DNA from 3 places in the Paenibacillus cisolokensis genome. Region 2 is predicted to be linked to each of the others. Evidence: predicted binding sites of a transcription regulator. Region 2 holds the regulator's gene; each other region holds the start of a gene.
The links. The regulator Rex, encoded in region 2, represses fermentation and respiration genes when NADH is low (regulators of the CRP and FNR family bind a similar motif). The targets are predictions, from matches to a motif close to TTGTGAAATATTTCACAA.
Positions count from the first base shown of each region.

Region 1: a site for Rex is predicted at 5,828-5,845, ahead of ABEV74_RS04955 (DUF1641 domain-containing protein). Genes of this name have one in related genera too.
Region 3: a site for Rex is predicted at 5,367-5,384, ahead of nadA (quinolinate synthase NadA). Genes of this name have one in related genera too.

Region 1 covers NZ_JBCNFP010000027.1:60,372-68,054, reverse strand. The annotation lists gene ABEV74_RS04975 (cation:proton antiporter regulatory subunit) at 151-645, shown strand; gene ABEV74_RS04970 (cation:proton antiporter) at 648-1,883, shown strand; gene metE (5-methyltetrahydropteroyltriglutamate--homocysteine S-methyltransferase) at 1,996-4,293, opposite strand; cobalamin riboswitch at 4,435-4,640, opposite strand; gene ABEV74_RS04960 (FMN-dependent NADH-azoreductase) at 4,899-5,555, opposite strand; gene ABEV74_RS04955 (DUF1641 domain-containing protein) at 5,916-6,347, shown strand; gene ABEV74_RS04950 (NAD(P)/FAD-dependent oxidoreductase) at 6,387-7,565, shown strand.
Region 2 covers NZ_JBCNFP010000156.1:19,509-27,191, reverse strand. The annotation lists gene ABEV74_RS21385 (acetate kinase) at 1-609, opposite strand, end outside; gene ABEV74_RS21380 (3-hydroxyacyl-CoA dehydrogenase family protein) at 606-1,478, opposite strand; gene ABEV74_RS21375 (AAA family ATPase) at 1,643-3,145, opposite strand; gene ABEV74_RS21370 (hypothetical protein) at 3,138-3,677, opposite strand; gene ABEV74_RS21365 (cell wall elongation regulator TseB-like domain-containing protein) at 3,793-4,287, opposite strand; gene ABEV74_RS21360 (amidohydrolase) at 4,320-5,618, opposite strand; gene ABEV74_RS21355 (redox-sensing transcriptional repressor Rex) at 5,599-6,255, opposite strand; gene dinG (ATP-dependent DNA helicase DinG) at 6,252-7,683, opposite strand, start outside.
Region 3 covers NZ_JBCNFP010000010.1:11,044-18,726, forward strand. The annotation lists gene ABEV74_RS01745 (peptidylprolyl isomerase) at 1-38, opposite strand, end outside; gene hslO (Hsp33 family molecular chaperone HslO) at 70-972, opposite strand; gene ABEV74_RS01755 (type III pantothenate kinase) at 1,052-1,819, opposite strand; gene nadC (carboxylating nicotinate-nucleotide diphosphorylase) at 1,816-2,712, opposite strand; gene nadB (L-aspartate oxidase) at 2,705-4,324, opposite strand; gene nadA (quinolinate synthase NadA) at 4,368-5,306, opposite strand; gene ftsH (ATP-dependent zinc metalloprotease FtsH) at 5,634-7,652, opposite strand.

The DNA of each region.
Region 1 (7,683 bases), on a different contig from region 2:
TGCTGGACTTCCTTACCGAATCTGGTACAATAGCGGTAAGGTCTCGGATCGCAGAGGCCTTATATTTCTATAGGGAGGGAATCGGGATGAGAAATCCGAACTGCTTGCTCTTCGAAGCGCACATTCCGTACTTGGGAGGTGAGATATACGATGAACCTTAGAGAATCGGATTTGCCCGGAATCGGCCGGAAATACGAGCTGCACACCCGCAGCGGTGAACGGCTCGTCATCATTATTCACAATGACGAACGCCGCGAAATCTATCACATGGACCCTGACGACCCCGACGACATTTTGTCAACCGTGACGTTCGACGACGATGAAGCGCGGATGATATCGGCCATCCTTGCCGGCATCACCTACAAGCCGAAAGCGCTGGAGCAGCTCGAGATGGTGCTCGACGATCTCGTCATCGAATGGATACGCCTCGACGCGAGTTGCGGCTGCGTCGGCCGGCCGATCGGCGAGCTCGATATTCGCCGCAAAACAGGCGCGATCATTATCGCGATCGTGGAGAAAAACAAAGCCGCGATTATCAATCCCGGTCCGCATCATATCCTGACCGGCGGAACGACGGCCATTGTAGCGGGGGAGCGAATGAACCTGCATAAGTTGAAAATGCTGCTGCAGAACGGAAGTGAATAGCGATGGACATGATCATTTTCGAGGTCGGGCTCGCCCTGGCGCTGATCAGCATCGTAGGATTGCTTTCCGCCAAGCTCCGGTTTTCGGTCATTCCGTTCTATATTTTGATCGGAATGGCCGTCGGCCCTCACGCTCCCCATTTTTGGATCATCGACTTGCGGTTTATCGAAAGCTCGGATGTCATCGACTTTATGGGGCGCCTCGGCATCCTGTTTCTGCTGTTTTATCTCGGACTGGAATTTTCCGTCGCACGCCTGCTCAAATCCGGAAAAGCGATACTGGCCGGCGGACTGTTCTATGTGGCGCTTAATTTTATTTCCGGACTGCTCATGGGCTGGTTCATGGATTTGCCGCTCAAGGAGACGCTTGTCGTATGCGGCATTATGACCAGCTCGTCGACGGCGATCGTCGCCAAAGTGCTGGTCGATCTGAAGCGGACGGCCAATCCCGAAACGGAACTGATTATGGGCATGATCATGTTCGACGATCTGTTCATTGCCGTTCACATCTCGATCCTGTCCGGTCTTGTGCTGAGCGGCGCGACATCTGTCGGCGGCGTGTTGCTCGTTTCGGCGTCCGCGCTGCTGTTTATTCTGTGCTTCCTCATAATCGGGCGCAAGCTGGTCAAATATTTCGATCTCGCGCTGCGCGTTCCTTCTAGCGAACTGTTTTTACTCCTCGTCATGACGATGTTGTTTCTTGTCGCCGGTTTCTCGGAGACGCTTCATGTCGCCGAAGCGATCGGCGCCTTGATGATCGGTCTCGTGCTGGGCGAATCCGCCCATGTGAAGCGAATCGAAAGCCTGGTCGTCCCGTTCCGGGACTTCTTCGGCGCCATCTTCTTCTTCGGCTTCGGCCTGACCATCCAGCCGTCCACGCTGGGCGGCGCCGTAGGCATGGCCGTGCTCGCGGTCATCCTTACCTTGCTCGCCAACCTCGCGGCAGGCTTCATCGCCGGCCGCCTGTCGGGCAATTCGTCTCGCGCCTCGCTTAATGTCGGACTGACGCTCGTCTCCCGCGGGGAGTTTTCGATCATTATGGCCAATATCGGCAAAGCCGGAGGTTTGATGCCGGCTATCCAATCCTTCGCCGTTCTGTACGTGCTGCTGCTCGCCGTCCTCGGTCCGCTGCTGACCAAAGAATCGAAGAGGATTCACCAGTACAGTCGGACGGTATCGGATAAAATCCGGCAAACAAGTCTGTTCAAACGAAAGGAAAACGAGAAAGAAGAAGATTAATATCGAAAACAATTCGCTTCATTTATATTTAATGTTGTTAAACACCAACATCCTGCGGCCGCCCTGTTGACGGACAGCCGCAGGATGTTTGCAATTCGCCTGGATTTACGATTTACGCGCGTTGGAAATGTTGGGCTCTTGCCGCTTGAGCCGCTTGAACCATATTGCGCAGCGCCGGAACCGTTTCGGCCAGGCCGCGCGTTTTCAACCCGCAGTCCGGGTTAATCCAGAACAATTCGGGACGAAGCACCCGGAGCGCGCGGTCGATCATGTCGGACATCTCTTCGACGCTAGGCACGCGCGGGCTGTGGATGTCGTAAACGCCGAGGCCGATGCCGTGGTCGTAATCGTGCTGTTCGAAGCTGGAGATGAGCTCGCCGTGGCTTCTCGACGATTCGATCGAGATGACGTCGGCATCGAGAGAACGGATGGCGTCAATCATATCGTGGAACTCGCAATAGCACATATGCGTATGAATTTGCGTCGTATCCTTTACCCCCGACGTAGCGAGGCGGAACGCTTTGACGGCCCATTGCAGATAGGCGTCCTGATCCTCCTGCTTGAGCGGCAAGCCTTCGCGCAAAGCCGGCTCGTCGACCTGGATCATCTCGATGCCGGCTTTCTCCAGCGCGAGCACTTCTTGCCGGAGCGCCAAGGCGATCTGGTTCGCCACCTGCTCGCGGCTCAGATCGTCGCGTACGAACGACCAGTTCAATATCGTAATCGGCCCCGTCAGCATGCCTTTCACCGGACGATCCGTCAGCGACTGCGCATATACGCTTTCCTTCACCGTCATCGGCTGTACGAATGCGACGTCGGCGTAAATAACCGGCGGCTTGACGCAGCGCGAACCGTACGATTGCACCCAACCGTTCCGGGTAAAGACGAAGCCGTCCAGCTTCTCGCCGAAATATTCGACCATATCCGTCCGTTCGAATTCGCCGTGAACCAGCACGTCGATTCCGATTTTCTCCTGCAGCCGGATACATGCCTCAATTTGCTCTTTCATAAACGCTTCGTACTGCGCATCGTTCCATTCGCCCCGCCGCCACTTCAGCCGCGCCTGCCGCACTTCCGGCGTCTGCGGGAAGCTGCCGATCGTCGTCGTCGGCAGCGGCGGAAGCTGCCATTTGTTCCGCTGCAGCTCGAACCGTTCGGAGAACGGCCGATTGCGGGAATCCGGGATATCCGCCAATTGACGCAAACCGCTGGCGACGTCCTCCCGGTTTCGCTCCGGCAGAAGGCGGAATGCGTTCAGCGCTTCGCGGCTAGCTGCAAGCTCGGCTTCCACCGCCTGCTCGCCTTGCCGGACTGCGGCGCGCAGAATGCGCAGTTCGTCCAGCTTCTCCTCGGCGAATGCGAGCGCTCCGCGCACGACGGGGTCAAGCCCGCTCTCCGCTCTCGTGCTGACGGGAACGTGCAGCAAGCTGCACGACGGCTGGAGAATCAATCGCTCAAGCGGAACAACGGCCGCTATGCGCCGGATCGCCTCCAGCTTCGCATCGAGATCCGCCCGCCATATGTTGCGGCCGTCGATCAGGCCGGCGCCCAGCACTTTATCTTCCGGCCATCCGAATTGTTCGAGCGCTTTGGCGTTTTTGCCGCCGTCGTGAACAAAATCGAGACCGATGCCGTCGACGGAAAGCGACGTGATTTTCTCAAAATTATCGACACCTTCAAAGTAGGTTTGCAGCATAATCCGAAGACCGGCCGTTTGCTCGCGAATGCGGCGATATAGATGCTCCACAAGCTTCCACTCGTCTGCGGTGACGTTCGTCGCAAGGTACGGCTCGTCGATTTGCACCCATTGGACGCCTTCCCGCTCCAGCTCGGTCAGCATCTGAATGTACACCGGGAGAAATTGTTCGATTTTTTCCGCCAGACGTCCGGCCTCGAAGCCTTTGGACAGCTTCAGAAACGTGAATAAACCGACGACGACAGGCTTGCCCTCGATGCCTGCGCGATTTTTGGCAAAACGGTACGCTTCCAGCGGTTTGTTCACGGTCAGACGCGGCACGATGCCGCCGATTTCGGGCACGATGTAATGGTAATTTGTATTGAACCATTTCGTCATTTCGCAAGCCGTCGCCTGCGCGTTGCCCCTGGCCATCGCAAAATAGACCGAAAGCGGTACAGGCCCCCCCTCGTGCCGGTATCGTTCGGGCACTACGCCGAACATGACGGCCATATCGAGCATATGATCGTACAGCGTAAAGTCGCCTACCGGGATCAGGTCGACGCCCTTCGCCTGCTGAACCTTCAACAGCTCGAGCTGTATCCGGTCCATTTCCGCCCGGAACGCTTCTTCCTCAAGCTTGCCCGCCCAGAACGACTCGAGCGCTTTCTTCCACTCGCGGTTTTCCCCGATTCTCGGGTAACCCAAATTGCTGATGATCAGTTCCGTCTTCATCTGTTTCTCCCATCCTTCCTCTGTTCGGCCTCTCTTGTCACAACGAAAAAAAGGCGTCTTTCCCCGTCAATAGGTATAGGGAAAGACGCCTGGCTCATTCCAGACGATCGCCTAACACCTCCCTATCACCCGTAGGTACATGCAGTGTTGTCGAAACAGGCAGGTCTCCTGGCTCCGGCGTCAACATCTATCGCGACCTTCCCGGCTAAAAGCTCCAGCCAGTGGCTGTCTCGCGACGACTCTTCCGTTACAGTGGCGGGACCGCGTCGGGTTTGCACCGAACTTCCCTTTTAAGCATACCGGTCACCTGATTGGCGGCGGTACGCACCTGTTCCCGTTATGAAATTGTTCATTCAAAGTGTACATCTAAGAATACATGCATTTAATCCGGTTGTCCAGCGTTTTCGTGAAATAAACGGGACTTTCGAACTTTTTGTGAATAATGGCGGGGATGCAGACGCACCATAATATTGCGCGCGTGTCGTCCGTCTGCGCCTTTTGCCATCCTGATGCTACTATACACCATGGAGCAGCATTCCGCATTTAAAAAAAAGACTCTTCCGGAACACGAAACATATTCCGAAAGAGCCTCAAGCCCGCAGCGATCAGAATCGCGCTGCCGCTTCGGCCGTCCGACGCAAACCATCTTCGATAATTTGCTGCGCCCGATCGGGGAATTGATTATGGCCTTCGATGACAATTTCCTCGGGCCGGATACCCCACAAGCCGATCGCGCTGTTGACGAAGCGGCTGGCCGATTCATGGGCGGCCATCAATTCATTCGAATAGTCGCCGCCGCGCGCGCTGAGCAGAACGGTTTTCTTGTCGCCCGCCAGTCCGACCGGACCTTCGGCGGTATATTTGAACGTTTTGCCGGCTTGCGCCAAATAGGAGATATACGTGACGAGCGGCGCCGGAACCGTATAATTCCACAGCGGGAACGCGATCACGACCTTGTCGGATTCCAGAAACTGATTCAGATAAAAATCGATTGTATCCGCAATCTCCTGCTCCTCGGCAGTCAACTCGAGCGATTGGCTCCGTTTGTAAAGCGCCGTAATGGCCGTGTTGCCGTAGTACGGAAGATTCAATTTATAAAGATCGAGTTCGGTAATCTGATCGTCCGGATGAGCTTCCCGATACGTTTTCAGAAAAGTCTCGTACATTTGGACGCTAACCGATTGTTCCGCAGGGCGGTCATTTGCTTTGACGAATAATACCTTGGACATGTTGGGTATGCAACCTCCTCTAGTTGTATGCATGTGACACCGCTTCGGGCTCGGACGCCACATTGCACATTATAATTTAGTCCCTATAATAATTCAAGTAACTTTTAGCCAACAAGTTTTACCCGTTTCCTCCACCTCTTTCTTCTTTATAGTAAAATGGACCGGCATTCGGACTTTTTTTCCCCTATCCTTCCGTTTCCGGTTAAAAAGTTGTTTCCAGACTTAAAAAAAGTTTTGCAGTTCGCCGGCAAAAGGACTAGAATATGAAGGTAGATAAATTCGGACCGGTACCAATCCTGCGTTTTTTGTGAAATTATTCACATCTATTCGAAGGCGGAGTCATTACCGTTCCGGCACAACAATATGTCGCAGACAAGGGAGGCTTTTTGCATCATGGCAGAAACATTGTCGCAAGAAGTGGAACACGAAGCTTCGACTGGCCGCGTGGAGACGGATATTCTCGACCAGTTGATGAAGCCCGAAGTTCAACGATCGCTCTCCGAGCTGGTGGAAAATTTGCCCAAGCTGGCGGAGATGGTCACGCTGCTGACGAAAGCGTACGACTTTGCCCAGTCGGTGGCGACGGACCGCATCCTCATCGAAGATTTGAAAGGCGGAATCGGAGAATTCGTCAAACCGATTCAGGAGAAAGTGAAAGGCGTTGCCGCAGCGGCAATCGAGGCAAACGAACGCGTGCAGACGGAGTCGGCGACGATCGGACTGTTCGGCTTGTTGAAAATGTTGAAAGATCCGCAAGTACAAAAAACGCTCCGCTTTATCCAGGCGTTCCTGGATGTGTCGGCGGAACGTCAAAAGCAGCGTTAATCCCGTACCGTATTTGATATCCAGAACAGGAGGATCAGCATGTCAAAGCACATTGTAATACTGGGCGGCGGCTATGGCGGGCTGCTGACTGCGCTGACCGCACGCAAATATCTTTCAGCAGAAGAAGCACAGATCACCCTTGTCAACAAGACTCCGTTTCATCAAATTGTGACGGAACTGCACCGTCTGGCCGTCGGCGGCCTGAACGAAGGCAACGTCGCGCTGCCGCTCGAGAAGCTGCTGCGCGGCAAAGATGTCGATATCCGCATCAATACGGTCGAAAAGATCGCCCTGGACCAGAAGCAAGTGTCGCTTGCGAACGGCGCTTCGATCAGCTACGATACCCTCGTTATCGCGCTGGGCAGCGAAACGGCGTTTTTCGGCATTCCGGGGCTCGAAGAAAACAGCTTCACCCTGAAATCGGTCGAAGACGCCAACCGCATTCGCGCGCATGTCGAAGCCCGCATCGACGCATACGCACAGTCGAAAAATAAAGCCGACGCGACGATCGTCATCGGCGGCGGCGGCCTGTCCGGCATTGAATTGATCGGCGAACTGACGGACATGCTCCCTTCCTGGTGCGAGAAAAAAGGCGTCGATTTCAACGATATTACGCTCTACTGCGTCGAAGCGGCTCCTTCCATTTTGGCCGGATTTACGCCGGATCTGGTGGAACGCGCCAAGACGAGCCTGGAAAAACGCGGCGTCCGCATTTTGACCGGGGTCGCCGTTACGGAAGTGCAAGGCAACAACGTCATTCTGAAAGACGGCACGAAAATCGAAGCGAACACGCTCGTCTGGACCGGCGGCGTAACCGGTTCCCCGGTTGTCGCCAATTCGGGCATCGAAACGGTTCGCGGACGCGCAACGGTCAACGAATATTTGCAGTCGACCTCGCATCCGGACGTATTCCTCGCCGGAGACAGCGCTGTCGTCATGAGTCCGGAAGGCCGTCCTTATCCGCCCAGCGCGCAAATCGCGTGGCAAATGGGCGAAACGGTCGGCTACAACGTATTCGCCGCATATAAAGGCGGTCCGTTGAAAGCTTTCAAGCCGGTCTTCTCCGGCACCCTTGCGAGCCTCGGCCGCAAAGACGCGATCGGCACGATCGGCGGCAACCAGACGAAGCTGAAAGGCCTCCCGGCATCGCTGATGAAAGAAGCGAGCAATATCCGCTATTTGTCCCATATTAACGGTCTCTTCTCGCTTGTATATTAAAGCGGTCCTGCGAAGGCGGGAAAAACCGGCTGCTATGGCCGGTTTTTTCCGCCTTCTTTTTTCGCTGTCGGCCGGAAACAAGTTTGAAATTGTTGCGGCATGAAATCGAAATAACAGG
Region 2 (7,683 bases):
CTTGAGCGATTCAAGCGGCTGTCCGAGCAGCCTGGCCGCCTTGTCGCTTACATATTGATGCGACGTGCCGTGGAAGCCGTAGCGACGGATTTTGTGCCGACGGTACAGCACCTTCGGAATCGCGTACAAGTAAGAGGTTTCCGGCATCGTCTGATGAAAGGCCGTATCGAAAACGACAGCCTGCGGCACGTCAGGCAAATTCGCTTCCACCGCGGCAATACCCATCATATGGGCAGGATTGTGCAGCGGCGCAAGATCGAACAGCTTGCGGATTTCCAGCTTGACCTCGGGCGTCACGAGCACCGATTCCTTGAACGCCTCGCCGCCGTGCACGACCCGGTGGCCGACCGCGTCGATTTCGTCAATCCGTTTCAATACCCCCAATTCGGGGTGGACGAGCATTTCGATCACGCGCTTCACCGCGGTGACATGATCAAGTATTTCGCTGACGCTCCGCACTTCGGGCTTTCCTGCCGCGTCATGCGTCACGATCGAGGAATCCATGCCGATCCGCTCGACTCTGCCGCTCGCCAGCACCGATTCGTCATCCATATTGTACAACTGATATTTAAGCGAGGAGCTGCCCGCGTTGATCACGAGTACTTTCATAGCCTGTCCCCATCCTTGTCGTATTTGAAAAAGCCGGCGCCGGTTTTGACGCCGAGCTGGCCTGCCCGTACCATTTTTTTCAGCACGATGGACGGCCGGTACTTCAGTTCGCCGTATTCCCGGAACATCCGCTCCAGCGCCGCCAATACCGAATCGAGACCGAACCGGTCCGCCATCTCCAGCGGTCCGTGGTGGAACGAATAGCCGATCCGCATCGCGCTGTCGATATCTTCCGCAGACGCCACGCCTTCCTCCAGCACGTGCAGCGCCTCGTTGATGAGCAGGCAGATCAGCCGCGTTGTCACAAATCCGGGCGATTCGAACACCATGATGCCTTTTTTATGAATCGTCTTTTCGACGAAATGTTTGGTGCGGGAAAACGTCTCGTCCGACGTCTTCAAGCCGCGGACAAGCTCGACCAGATCGATTTTATGAACCGGATATATAAAATGCATGCCGATGACCCGCTCCGGATGGCGGGTTACGCTTGCCAGCTCCGTCAAGCTGAGCGTCGACGTATTGCTCGCAATGATGGCGTCTGGACTCAATATCCGGTCCAACCGGCCGATCACCTCTTTCTTGCTGTCCAAATCTTCGGTAATCGTCTCAATGACCAGTTCGCAGTCGGACAGCTCGTCGAGTCGGGCGGCATTATGTATCCGGTTCAGCACCAGCTTCTTCTCGGCCAGCGTCAATGCCCACTTCTCGATTTGCTTGTCCAGGCTCAGCTCGATCATCTCCCTGCCGTAAGCCAGCTTCTCCGGAGATTGTTCGACAATATATACGTCAAGCCCTTTGAAGGCAAGCATTTCCGCAATACCTTGACCCATTGTGCCGACACCGACGACACCGACTGTTTTGATTCTCATGAATGTTCCCCCTTCTGACTTTGCGTCGTGCCGTTCACATCTTATATTATAACGGTTCGCAAAAAAAATAAGAAGGCGAGCCGCACGCCCGCCTTTTTTTTCTATATCGCATTGTGAACAATTTACGAACGCTGCGCAAACGGCGTACAAAAACCGCCTTCCGCTTACGCGCTGCGGCTTTCCCCGTGCTCCGCCAGCAGTTCCCGGAACCGGTTCCCGTCCATCGTCTCCTCGTGAACAAGCACGTCGAGCGATTGCAGAAATACCGTTTTGTAGCCGGCGAGCAGTTCCTTCGTCCGTTCCATAAGCCGGTCCAGAATCGTCCCCGTCACTTTCGCCCAGCTGTCGGGCGTCATCATGCTGCTGTCGACGATGCCCGCTTCTGTCAGTCCCGATTCAACCATTGTGCGCACGATCCCCATCGCCTGCTCGAAATCGCCCCGGGAGCCGGTGCTGCGGTCGCCGTAAAACATCTCTTCCGCCGCAGCCCCGCCGAGCGCGATCATAATTTGCCCTTCGAGAAATTCCCGGGTATACAGGTACCGGTCCTGCTGCGGATTGTGACGGACATAGCCGAGCGCCTGGCCGCGCGGCGATAGCGCCACCTGGGAGACGCTGCCCGGCCGCACCAGCTCGGCGACGATCGCATGGCCCAACTCGTGAAGCGCCACGCGCTCGCGCTCCTCCCGCGTCGCTTCGCGGTCGGTTTTCTCGCCCATCATCACTTTGTCGATCGCCATCGCCAAGTGGTGCTGCCGGATCGCTTCCTCGTTCTCGCGCATCGCGTAGATGGCGGCTTCGTTCAGGACGCTCTCCAGCTGTGCGCCCGAGAAGCCGAACGTTTCTTCGGCCACTTGCTCCAGACTCACGTCCTCGGCGAGCGGCTTGTTGCGGGCATGAATGTTCAATATATGCTGCCGACCTTTTTTGTCCGGCAGATCGACCCCGATATGCCGGTCGAAGCGTCCCGGACGAAGCAGCGCGCTATCCAGCATCTCCTTGCGGTTCGTCGCTGCGATCAGCAGGATGCGCGGCGTATCGGACGTATGAATGCCGTCCATCTCGGTCAGCAGCTGGTTCAGCGTCTGATCGTATTCGCGGTGCTGGCCGCCGTCCCGCTTGCCGCCAATGACGTCGATTTCGTCGATGAAGACGACCGCGCCGCTTTTGCCGGCCTTGACCGCTTTGTTGCGGGCTTCCTTGAACAGCTCGCGGATGCGGCTCGCGCCGACGCCGACGTACATCTCCACAAATTCGCTGCCGGATGCGGCTACAAAGACTGAATCGGTATAATGGGCGGCCGCTTTGGCAAGCAGCGTCTTGCCGGTTCCCGGCGGCCCGGTCAGCAGAATGCCTTTCAGCGGGCGTATGCCGAACTTGGCAATTTGCTCCTGATTCACCAAAAAATCGAGCGCCTCGGTCAGCTCCTGCTTCGCCCGTTCCTGTCCCCCGATCTCGTCGAACGTTAGCTGTACGGACGAGCGCGCCGGCAGACGGCGCTTCCCGCCGGCCGGCGCAACGTTGCCTCGCGCCCGCACCGCATAGAACAGAAGGCCGCCGAGCGCGGCGACGAGCAGCAGCGGCACGATATTCACCTTCAGGAAGACAAGAAAAACGAGCAGCACCGGCAGGAAGCCGATCGCGATTTCCTTACCGTACTTAAGCATTCGGCCACACTCCCAGCGTATCGGGAATGCGCGGCAGCACGACATGCTTCACGGCATCGCCCCGGCGCATCGTAATATACACATTGTCGGCGTCGATTTCGGTCGAGGCCTTGAAGCCCGGATAAGCTTGCTCCAGCTCCTTCAGCGCCGCCGGAATTTTGGAGTACCGCCTCGTCTCCATCGCTTCCGCCACGTCGAACAAAACGGCAGACCATATCGGTTCCAGTCCGGCGTCCTCCGAATCTTCGATAAAGAGCCGGACTTTTCGGTCGCCGATGGCAGGCGCCCCCTGCGTGACGATCCGCTCATATACTTCGCGCAGATCGGCATCCGGCGCAAGCTTGAGATGCACGTTCACATGATCGGCATCGATAACCGGCTTGCCCGACACGACGCCCGGCACTTCCCGCAGCGCTTCTTCGAGCGGGCCGGCCACTACCACTTGCTTATATAGAAACCAACCGCCGAACAGCAGTCCGGCAGACAATACGGCGGTTAGAATGATGGGAACGATTCGCAGTTTGATGTTCATGATGTAAAAACCCCCTTCCTCGTCGCCACCATGATTCACTTCGCCTAGCAGACAGATCTATAGGAAAAGTATATCATAGCGCGATGCGCAAAAGGGGGTGTAATATCAGGAAACGTCAGTCGGCGGTACGTCCGGGAATCCGGTACGTTACCTTGTGCGTTCCGTCCTTAAAGTCGTAAAAATCGTAAAAATATTTGCCGCCCGCATCCGGCAGCGAATAAAACACTTCCCACGCCGGCTCGCCCTGCAGAAGTCCGGGGCGGATGCGGACGATATCGGCTCCCGCGTAGCGGCTGCGGACCCGTTCTTTCACCTCGTCCGGCGAGACCGCCTCGGCCGCCTTGACCGTCCGGATACCGCGATCCCGCAACCATACCCATACCTCTTCGCCGTCGCCGTCGATCCCTTTGACAATCCAGAACGTCTCGTCCCAGACGACCTTTTCAGCGCGCAATACTTCGGTCAGTCCGGCCAGCTCCTTCGCCCTTGCGGACGCTTCCCGTTCCTCGTTCCAGACCGGCTGCTGGATAACCCGGTAATATTGGTGGATGGCGATGACGGCGAGCAGCAACGCCGCAGCGGCAACGGCCGCCCAACGCCGCGGCGTCATGATCGGGGGCGCTTTTTTGCGTTGCGCCCGCATCAGCCGTTAATGAGACGCTCGAACGACTGTTGAGCGTCGCGGCGTATTTTCTCCTCGTCAAGCAGCGTGCACACGCCGCCTTTCACCACTTGGCGGCCGTCGATCCATACGTGGCGGACGTCGCGGCCGTTCGCCGCGTAGACGAGATGGGATACGAGATCGGAATGCGGATAGAAATGGGCCTGCTCCGTATCCAGCGCAATAAAGTCGGCCTTCATGCCGGCCTTGAGCACCCCGAGATCGTCCCGCCAGAGCGCCCGCGCGCCGTATACCGTCGCCAGACGGAGCGCTTCGATCGCCGGCACGGCCGTCGGGTCGCCCGATACGCCTTTATGGATGAGCGCCGCAAGCCGCATTTCGTCGAACAGATCGAGATTGTTGTTGCTTGCCGCCCCGTCCGTCCCAAGCGAAACCTTGACGCCAGCCCGAAGCATATCGGGAACCCGCGCGACGCCGCTTGCCAGCTTCAAATTGCTGGCCGGATTGTGGGATACCGATACGCCGCGTTCGGCCAGAAGCGCAATCTCTTCGTCAGTTAGATGAACGGCATGCGCGACGAGCGCTTGGCGCGAGAAGAAGCCGAGACGGTCCAGATGCTCGACCGGCCGGGCACCGTAATCACGGACGTTCTGCTCCACCTCCGCAATCGTCTCCGACATATGCGTATGGAGCGGCACGTTCAGATCGTGGGCGGCCTGCACGAACTGTTCGATATACGCCGGAGGACAAGTATACGGCGCGTGCGGGGCCATCATCGCCGTAATCCGGCCGTCCGCCTTGCCGTGCCAATCCCGGACGAAACGGATCGCCTCCTGCAGCTTCGACCGGCGCTCCTCTTCCGGCCCGAGACCGATAACGCCGCGCATCAGAGTGCCGCGAATGCCGGACTGCTCGACCACCTCCGCGACAACCTCCATCCGGTCGTACATATCGACGAACAGCGTCGTGCCGGATTTGAGCATTTCGACGATGGCCAGCGCAGCTCCCGTTTTCACGTCTCGTGCCTCGTATTTCGCTTCCATCGGCCACATCTTTTCCTGCAGCCACACTTGCAGCACTTGATCGTCGGAATAGCCGCGAAGCAGCGTCATCGACGCATGGCCGTGCGTGTTGATCATCCCGGGCATGAAGACGAGTCCTTGACCGCTTACTTTCTCCGCATCCGGCGACACGCCGGCAGGCGCTTCCGGACCGATATAGGCAATCCGGTCTCCTACTACATGCATATACCCGCGCACGACCGGATGCTCCTCATCCATCGTGACAAAAATTCCGTTCTCAATCAGCCATTCCTTCATCGGTTTCGTCCCTTTCTTTATCCAAATAATAGGCCAGGCTTAACAGTTGGGTCGTAAAATCGGCATGATGAATCCGAACCTCGTCGGGCGCCTTTAAAATGACCGGGGCGAAATTGAGAATGGCTTCAATGCCGGCCTCGATAAACCGGTCTGCAACATTTTGCGCTTCGACAGCCGGCACCGTAATGATGCCGACGCGGATGTCGAGCCTGCCGACCGTTTCCTTCAGTTCCTCCATCGGCTGAACGGTCAGGCCGTTGATTTTCATCCCGACTTTGCCCGGATGGGCGTCGAAAACGGCCGTAATTTTCATATTGTCCTCGACGTAGGTATTGTAATTGCACAGGGCATGTCCCAGATTGCCGGCACCGACAAGAGCGACGTGCAGCGGCTTGTCGAGCTTCAGGATTTGGCGTATTTTCTCGATCAGATACGATACGTCATAACCGATGCCCTTGCGTCCGAATTCGCCGAAATAGGCCAGATCCTTGCGGATTTGCGCCGGATTAAGGTCCAGCTTCTGTCCGAGCTCCTGCGACGAGACGGTCTGGACATCACGCTTGGACAGCTCCGTCAGAACGTTGAGGTATACCGGCAGCCGTTTGACGACCGCTTCCGATATTTTCGACTGCTTCATGCTTCCGCCTCCTTCCGATGGCCGCCTGCCAGCCATTCGCGCATCCTGGGAATCATTTTATCGAGATGCATATGCTCGATTTTCGGTCCCGGCAGCGAATACAGAAAATGTTTGCCGTAATACGTCTCAATCACTCGCGTGTCATAGATCAGCACGACGCCGCGGTCCTGCGCCGTTCTGACCAGACGGCCGAAGCCTTGCTTGAATCGGATGACCGCTTGCGGGACGGACAGCTTCATGAACGGATTCTGCTTCTGCTCCTGCAGCATTTCCGACTTGGCTTCGATGAGCGGATGATTCGGCGGCTGAAAAGGCAGCCGTACAATCGCCAGACAAGTGAGCGCTTCGCCGGGAATGTCTACTCCTTCCCAGAAGCTGCTCGTGCCGAGCAGCACCGAAGCAGGCTGCTGCACGAACCGCCTCGTCAGCTTGCTGCGGTTGCCGCCGTCCACACCCTGTCCCAGCACCTGAATGCCGCTGTCCGACAGCTCTTCCTTGAGCTTGTCGTAAGTGTGCCTGAGCATACGGTACGACGTAAACAGGACGAGCATCCGTCCGTTCGTTTCGCGGGCCGCCTCCGCAAGCGACGAAGCCAGCATCGAGACAAACCGTTCGTCGCCGTTCGCGCCCTTCAGAACGGGAAAATTGCGCGGAATGATGACGAGCGCCTGCTCGCGATAATTGAACGGAGAAGGCAGCTGCACCGTCTTGAGGCGGCCCTGCTCCTCCTGCCCCGACAACCCGATCTGTTCGCAAACGTATTGAAACGACTTCTGAACCGACAACGTGGCGCTTGTCAGAACGACGCTCTTCTTCCGGTTGAAGAAATATTCGCGAAGCTCGCCGCTTACATCGGCAGGCACGGCGAACAGATGAACCGATCGGCCGGGGCGGCCGGACGTTCCCGTTTCGATCCAGTAAACGGTGTCGGCCTTGTCCGCCTTAATGAACGTGCGCAAATCGTCCCGGGCTCTGGAAATATCTTTGACGCAGCCGTTCAAATCGGTCACGAGCGCCTGCATCGCATGGTCGTCCGACCGTTCCTTGATCTCCGACAACGTCTTGTCCAGCTTGCGGACGGCCGGCTGAAGCGCGGCGTAAACGTTCGCTTCGACGCCCGCGATCGTTTCCCAATCCCCAGGCATGCGATCTCTCCGCAGACGGTACACCGTCTGCGCGTTATCCTGGCTGTCGCCGCCTTTGCCCGCTACGCCATGCAGCAGCTCAAACAGCTTGTCCCAATGCTCTCTCGCTTCGGCGAGCGCCGGAATGAGCTCGTCGATCGTTTCCCGCCACGCTTGCGCGAATTCGTCGTCTTCGCCTGTCAGCTTGACGCGCAGCGCCATCAGAAGACCTTGACGAGCGTCTTTGACGAGCCGGGTAAGCGGCTGCACGAGCGAATAATAGGAAAGCTGCAGCCCGAGATGC
Region 3 (7,683 bases), on a different contig from region 2:
AGGCATATCGCCTGAAACACAACAATGCTCTTCAGCAAGCCCGCTCTCCTCATCTGTTCCGGGCCTCCGTTATGTGCCGTTCTTCGCCTTGACCCGGTGCAGCAGCGCTTCCAGCTGCGGTTTGTCAAACGAATAGGCCTCATTGCAGAAGTGGCAGACGACCTCGGCCTTCCCTTCCTCTTCGGCCAACGATCGGAGTTCTTCCTCCCCCATGCTGATTAACGTCCGTTCGACCCGATCCCGGCTGCACTTGCATTGAAAACGAAGCTCCATCGTATCGTGAATTAGCAAATCGTCGCCGACGGCAAAACGCAATATTTCTTCCGGCGTCTCGCCCTGATCGAGCAGCGACGTCACGGGCGGCATCGCGCCGATGGCCCGTTCCAGCTTGTCGAGCTCCGCATCGGTCAGACCCGGGAGGATCTGAATGATGAACCCTCCGGCATGAAGGACGGAGCCGTCCGTATCGACCAGCACGCCAAGACCGACTGCCGAAGGCGTCTGCTCCGATACGGCAAAATAATAAGTGAAGTCTTCCCCGAGCTCGCCGGAAATGATCGGCACGCTGCCCCGGTACGGCTCCTTCAGCCCCAGATCCTTGATAATATGAAGATGTCCGTTTCGGCCGACGGCCCCTGCCACGTCAAGCTTACCCTGCGAATTGCTGGCCAGATGGACGGAGGGATGATCGACATATCCGCGCACTTCGCCCTTCGCGTTGGCATCGACGACGATTTGCCCGAGCGGTCCTTCCCCTTTGATTTGCACCGTAAGCTTCTCGTCGCCTTTCAGCATGGCGCCCATCATCGCGGCGGCCGTCGCCGCCCGTCCGAGTGCGGCCGTCGCTGTCGGAAGCGTGCCGTGACGCCGGCGCATCTCGTCTACAAGCCGTGTAGTCCGGGCCGCGAAGACACGAATGCTGCCCCCCCACGCCGTTCCCCGGACCAAAATATCCTGTAACGGCTCATTCATTATTAATCCCTCCGTTTTCTACCCGATTTATTTATGAACAATGTCTGCGGTGTACCAATAGATGATCCCTGGCAAAGCTTTAGTCCCGGTTTCGCTCGTAAATGAGACGCAACCCATCCAGGGTAAGAAGCGGATCGATCTCCTCGATCGTCTCCGATTCGGAAGCGATCAGCTCGGCCAACCCGCCCGTCGCGACCACTTTGGGCCGAACGCCGAACTCCGCCCGGATGCGCCGGACGATGCCGTCGACTTGTCCGGCATATCCGAATATAATGCCGGCCTGCATCGATGTTACCGGATTCCGGCCGATCACGCTGCGCGGCTTGGCCAGCTCGATACGGGGAAGCTTGGCGGCGCGCTGGTATAGCGCTTCGGTCGAAATCTGGATGCCCGGAACGATGGCCCCGCCCAAATAATCGCCATGCTCGTCGATGAAATCGAACGTCGTCGCCGTTCCGAAATCGACGATAATGAGCGGCGTGCCGTATTTCTCGATACCTGCGACAGAATTGACGATCCGGTCCGCCCCGACCTCGCGCGGGTTTTCGTAACGGATATTCAATCCGGTCTTCATCCCCGGTCCGACGACAAGCGGCGTCCTTCGCAAATATTTCAGGCACAGCTGCTCCAACGTGCGCATCAGCGGCGGCACAACGGACGAAATGACGACCCCTTCGATCCGGTCCATCGGCAAATTTGCATATTGAAACAGGTTGTGAATGGTGATGCCGTATTCGTCCACCGTCGCGGCCCGATTCGTACTGAGACGCCAGTGATGGAGCAGCTCCTTCTTCTTATATATACCAAGCACAATATTGGTATTTCCGACATCGATAACCAAAATCATGACGGGTTCCCGCCCTTCTTTGCATTCAAATCGAGGCTGATATCGAGGGAATCGAACGAATACGTAAGCCCCCCGACGGAAATGACGTCGACGCCGCATTCCGCAATCGCGCGCACCGTATCCAGACGGACGCCGCCGGACGCTTCCGTAATCACATGGGGAGACCGGCTCTTAATGCGAAGAACGGCTTCCCTCATTCGATCGTACGGCATGTTGTCGAGCATAATAATGTCGGCGCCGCATTCGAGCGCTTCGTCCACTTGCTCAAGCGACTCGGTCTCGACTTCGATTTTCATCGTATGCGGAATGCGCGCCCGAGCCGCCTCCACCGCTTGCCGGATGCCGCCGGCGGCCTTGATATGGTTGTCCTTGATCATGACGGCGTCGTACAGGCCGAACCGGTGATTGGCCCCTCCGCCGACACGTACGGCATATTTCTCCAACAACCGGTGGCCCGGGGTCGTCTTGCGCGTATCGACAAGGCGGACCGGCAGCCCCTCCAGCGCCTCGACAAAACGTCTTGTCTTGGTCGCGATGCCGGACATCCGCTGCATCAGATTGAGCGCCAGACGCTCGCCCGTCAAGAGGCTGTGCGTACTGCCTTCCACTTCGGCCAGCACGTCGCCCTTCGTTACCCGCTGGCCGTCCTGCATCAGCGGCCGGAAGCGCAATCCGGGATCGACGACTTCGAATACGAGACGGGCGGCCGGCAATCCGGCCACAACCCCGTCCTCCTTCACATGAATAACCGCCTTGGACTGGCTGCCTCCCGGAATTGTGACAGCGGTCGTAATGTCCCCGCTGCCGACGTCCTCCGCCAGCCAGCGGCGGATTTGCTCCTTCAACGCTTCATTATACCCTTCGAACTCATAGGAGAATCCGTTATCAATCATCGTCAATCCGCTCCCCCGTCAAACCTTGCAGCCGGTGCAGCACCGTATGCTTGCGCCAGCGCTCATCGTCCCTCTCCGGGAAATCCTCGCGATAATGCGCGCCCCGGCTCTCCTCGCGGGCCAAGGCCGCTTGCGTCGTCAACAGCGCGCAAATAAGAAGATTGGCAAACTCGAATTCTTCCCGCCTCGTCAATACCGACTCGAATATCGGCAGTTGGCGCTTCAGCTCTTCCAGCCCTTTGGCGAGTCCCTTCGCATCGCGCCGCAAACCGACATAGCGAACCATCACCTTCTGCAGCTTGAGACGCCGCTCGACGACCGCTTGCATCGGTACGCCGCCGCGACTCCGCTCTTCCCGGATATCCGGGATCGGCAATCCTTCGACGGGGGGCAGTTCGTTAATTCGCTCGACGATGCGGCGGCCAAATACAATCGCTTCCGACAGCGAATTGCTGGCCAGACGGTTCGCTCCATGAACGCCGGTCGAAGACACTTCCCCGCAAGCGAACAATCGGCGAATATTGGTTTCCCCGTGCAAATCGGTTTTGACCCCGCCCATCATATAATGCGCAGCCGGAGCTACCGGAATCCAGTCGGTTGTCAGATCCAGACCGTAGTTGAGGCAAAAATCGTAAATGTTCGGAAACCGGTGCTTCACCATATCAGCCGGCTCATGCGTGATGTCCAAATAAACGAATGTCGACTTCGTCGCTTCCATCTCGCTCACGATCGCCCTTGCCACGACGTCGCGCGGTGCCAGCTCCAGCAGAGGATGATAGCGTTCCATGAAGCGCTCGCCTTTAATATTGCGCAGTATCGCACCTTCGCCGCGCACCGCTTCGGAAATTAGGAAACGGGGAGCGCCGGGATAACAGAGCGAGGTCGGATGAAATTGAATAAATTCCATGTCCTGAATATAGGCGCCCGCGCGATAAGCCATCGCGATACCGTCGCCTGTGGCGACATCGGGATTCGTCGTATAACGGTACAGCTGGCCGGTTCCGCCGGAGCACAGAACGACAGCCTTGCCTCGCACGAACAGCCGCTTTCCGTCAGGCTTCTGCACGAGCGCGCCGCAGCATTCGCCGTCCTCGGTTATCAAGTCGATGACAAAATGATCGTCCCAGATCTCAATTGCCGGATTGCCGACGGCTTTCTCCGACAGCGCCCGCACGATCTCGTAACCGGTGGCGTCTCCGTTCGCATGCAAAATGCGGCGTTGACTATGCGCGCCTTCCTTCGTCAGCGCGAATTCGCCGTTTTCCTGATCGAAATGGGTGCCCATCCGGATAAGGTCCCGCACCCCTTCCGGCCCTTCGTGAACGAGCACATCGACCGCATCTTGCGAGCATAGTCCGACCCCTGCCACAAGCGTATCCTGGCGATGGTATTCGGGCGAATCGTCGTCGGAAATGACGGCGGCAATGCCGCCCTGGGCGTAACGCGTATTGCTGTCCATTAACGATTTCTTCGTAATAACCAGAACCGAATTACTTTCGCTCGCCTTGATGGCGGTAAAAAGGCCGGCAATGCCGGCCCCTATGACGATAACATCTTTCTCCACGACAGGGAGCTGCTGGAGCGATAGGTTAACGAGATATCTTGGAATCATGGCAACTATAGCCTCCCGGGCAATACATCAGAACGGCGCGCGGTCATTTGACCTGCAGCATGCGCTCCAGCGACAAGCGGGCCTTGTCGGCGACATGCGGCGGCACGTAAACTTGCGGCTGCATCGTCTCCAGACATTTGACCAGCTTCTTCAGATTGTTGACTTTCATGTTCGGACAAACCAAATATTTGGTGGCAAAATGGAACGTTTTATCCGGACTGTCCATACGCAGTTGGTACCCCGTGCCGTCTTCCGTTCCGACGATAAATTCCTTATGATCGGATTCTCTGCAATATTTAATGATTGCGGTCGTACTGCCGACGAAGTCTCCAAGCGCCACGACTTCCGGACGGCACTCCGGATGAACGACGAACTGGGCGTTCGGATACTTCGCTTTCATCTCCTCGACATCCTTCACCGTCAGCATGTCGTGCGTGTTGCAGTATCCTTCCCAGATGATCATCTTCTTGTCCGTTTGCTGCTGGACGTAATGACCGAGATTTTTGTCCGGAACCCAGATTACTTCGTCGCTTTCCACCGAGTTGACCACCTTCACCGCGTTCGCTGACGTACAGCAAATGTCGGTCTCCGCTTTCACCTCGGCGGACGAGTTGATATATGTTACAACCGTCGCATTCGGGTGCTGTGCTTTCAGCTTGCGAAGGCCATCGACGTTCACCATATCCGCCATCGGGCAGCCCGCCCGCTCGTCGGGAATGAGAACGGTCTTATTGGGAGCCAGAATTTTAGCGCTCTCGCCCATAAAATGAACACCGCAAAACACGATGACATCGGCATCGGTCTGCGCGGCCTTCTGGGCAAGCAAAAACGAGTCGCCTCGGAAATCCGCCACTTCCTGAATTTCATCCCGCTGATAATAGTGGGCCAGAATAATCGCGTTGCGCTCTTTCTTCAATTCCATAAGCCGATCGCGCAGCTGGCGGTTCTGCTCCGCCTTGCGCTCCAGCGCCAATGCTTCCATGATTGACATCTCCTCTTCGGATCTGACTGGCTTTGGCCTCGCATAATGCCCCCTGCGACTTTGTGAACTTATGCACAAGCTTGCGGGAAAACGTACACTACCGAGTCCCCTGTATGCCATTTCATTTAATTATCATTAAATTTACACAAGGTATTTATCCATGTCAATGAGAAAAACCACCGGTCCGTTCCGGGCAAAATGGCCATTGCGCCGGATTAGACGCCATACCATGGCCGCACGTTCATTCCGGTTTTTTTATTGCCAAAAAATAAAAAAACGAGGCTCCGGAAACGGAGCCTCTAATAATGCAGCCATATGATGGAAGCTTTACGATTCGCGATTGCCGGAATCGTCGTTGCCGCTCTTCTTGTCATCGGTCGGCGGAGCCGCCGTTTCGCCCGGTTCGCGCGTCTGAATGCGAACCCTGACATTGCCGAGCGTGTCGACAGTCGGTTCGGCCGACGATTCTTTCGACGCTTCGGTCTGCTCCGGCGATTCGCCCGGCTCGCCGTCAAGCGACCCGGTCTCGATCAGCCGCTTGATCTGCTCGATATCGAGCGTCTCTTCCTTAAGCAGCGTCTGGGCAATCAGATGCACTTCCTTGCTCTTCTCGGAAAGCAGTTTCTTCGCCCGCTCGTAGCATTCGTTGATGATGCGCTGCATCTCCTGGTCGATCTCGTAGGCGATGGCATCCGAATAGTTCTGCTCATGTCCGAAATCGCGGCCGAGGAATACCTGGCCCTGCGAATTGCCGAATTGCATCGGACCGAGCTTCTCGCTCATGCCGTATTCCATAATCATGCTGCGCACGATGCTGGTGGCCTGTTTGAAGTCGCTGTAAGCGCCGGTGCCGATCTCGCCGATGAACAGTTCCTCCGAAACCCGTCCGCCAAGCAGCCCTGTCACTTTGTCGAGCAGTTCCTGCTTCGTGACCAGCATCCGGTCTTCCTTCGGCAGCATAATGACGTATCCGCCGGCGCGGCCGCGCGGGATAATCGTCACTTTATGCACCATGTCGGCATGCTCCAGGAAATAGCCGACGATCGTATGACCCGCTTCGTGATAAGCGACGATCCGTTTCTCGCGGTCGCTGATGACGCGGCTTTTCTTCTCCGTACCGACAATGACGCGGTCGATCGCTTCGTCCACCTCGACCATGGCAATCTCCTTCTTGTTGCGTCTTGCGGCAAGAAGCGCCGCTTCGTTAAGCAGATTCTCCAGATCGGCCCCGGTAAAGCCTGTCGTACGCTTGGCGATGACATCGAGCTTGACGTCCTTGCTCAGCGGTTTGTTGCGGGCGTGCACTTTCAGCACCGCTTCGCGGCCTTTCACGTCCGGCCGGTCGACCGTAATTTGACGGTCGAAACGTCCGGGACGCAGAAGCGCCGGGTCGAGAATATCCGGCCGGTTCGTCGCCGCGACGATAATAATGCCTTCGTTGGCACCGAAGCCGTCCATTTCGACAAGCAGCTGGTTCAGCGTTTGCTCCCGCTCGTCGTGACCGCCGCCAAGTCCGGCGCCGCGCTGGCGGCCGACGGCGTCGATCTCGTCGATAAAGATAATACAAGGCGCGTTTTTCTTCGCATTTTCGAACAGGTCGCGTACCCTGGAGGCACCGACGCCGACGAACATCTCCACGAAGTCCGAACCGGAAATGCTGAAGAACGGAACGCCGGCTTCACCTGCCACGGCACGGGCCAGCAACGTTTTACCGGTACCCGGAGGCCCGACGAGCAGCACGCCTTTCGGAATGCGGGCGCCGACTGCCGCAAATTTGCGCGGATCTTTCAGAAACTCGACGACTTCGACAAGCTCCTGCTTCTCTTCGTCCGCGCCGGCCACATCCTCGAACGTGACCCGCTTCTTCTCTTCGTTGTACAGACGCGCGCGGCTCTTGCCGAAGTTCATCACTTTGCCGCCGCCGCCCTGCGCCTGATTGATCAGGAAGAAAATCAGGATGAACATGATCACGAACGGGATGATGGAGGTAAGGAATGTGAGCCAAATGCTAGGCTCTTCCGTAGGCTTGATCGTCAGCTTGAAGCCGTTCGTTCGCGAAGCTTCATCAATTTCCTTGACTACATATTCTTCAACGTTCGTGCGTGAGAAGAATCGGTCAGATTGCGCATCCGGAGGTGCGGTTTTATATTTACCGGTGACCAAATAGGAATAGCCGTCGAATTGCAGCGTAATTTCTTCGATATTATTGTTTGCAATCTCTTGCCTCAACTGGTCGTACCGAATTTCGGCCGACGTATCGTTTTGTCTGCTGATAAATTGGAAAATCCCGACGGTCACCAAGAAGATGAGCAAATAGAATCCAGTATTGCGGATGATCCGATTCATCCCCTACCTCCTCTCAAGACGCTTAAAATAT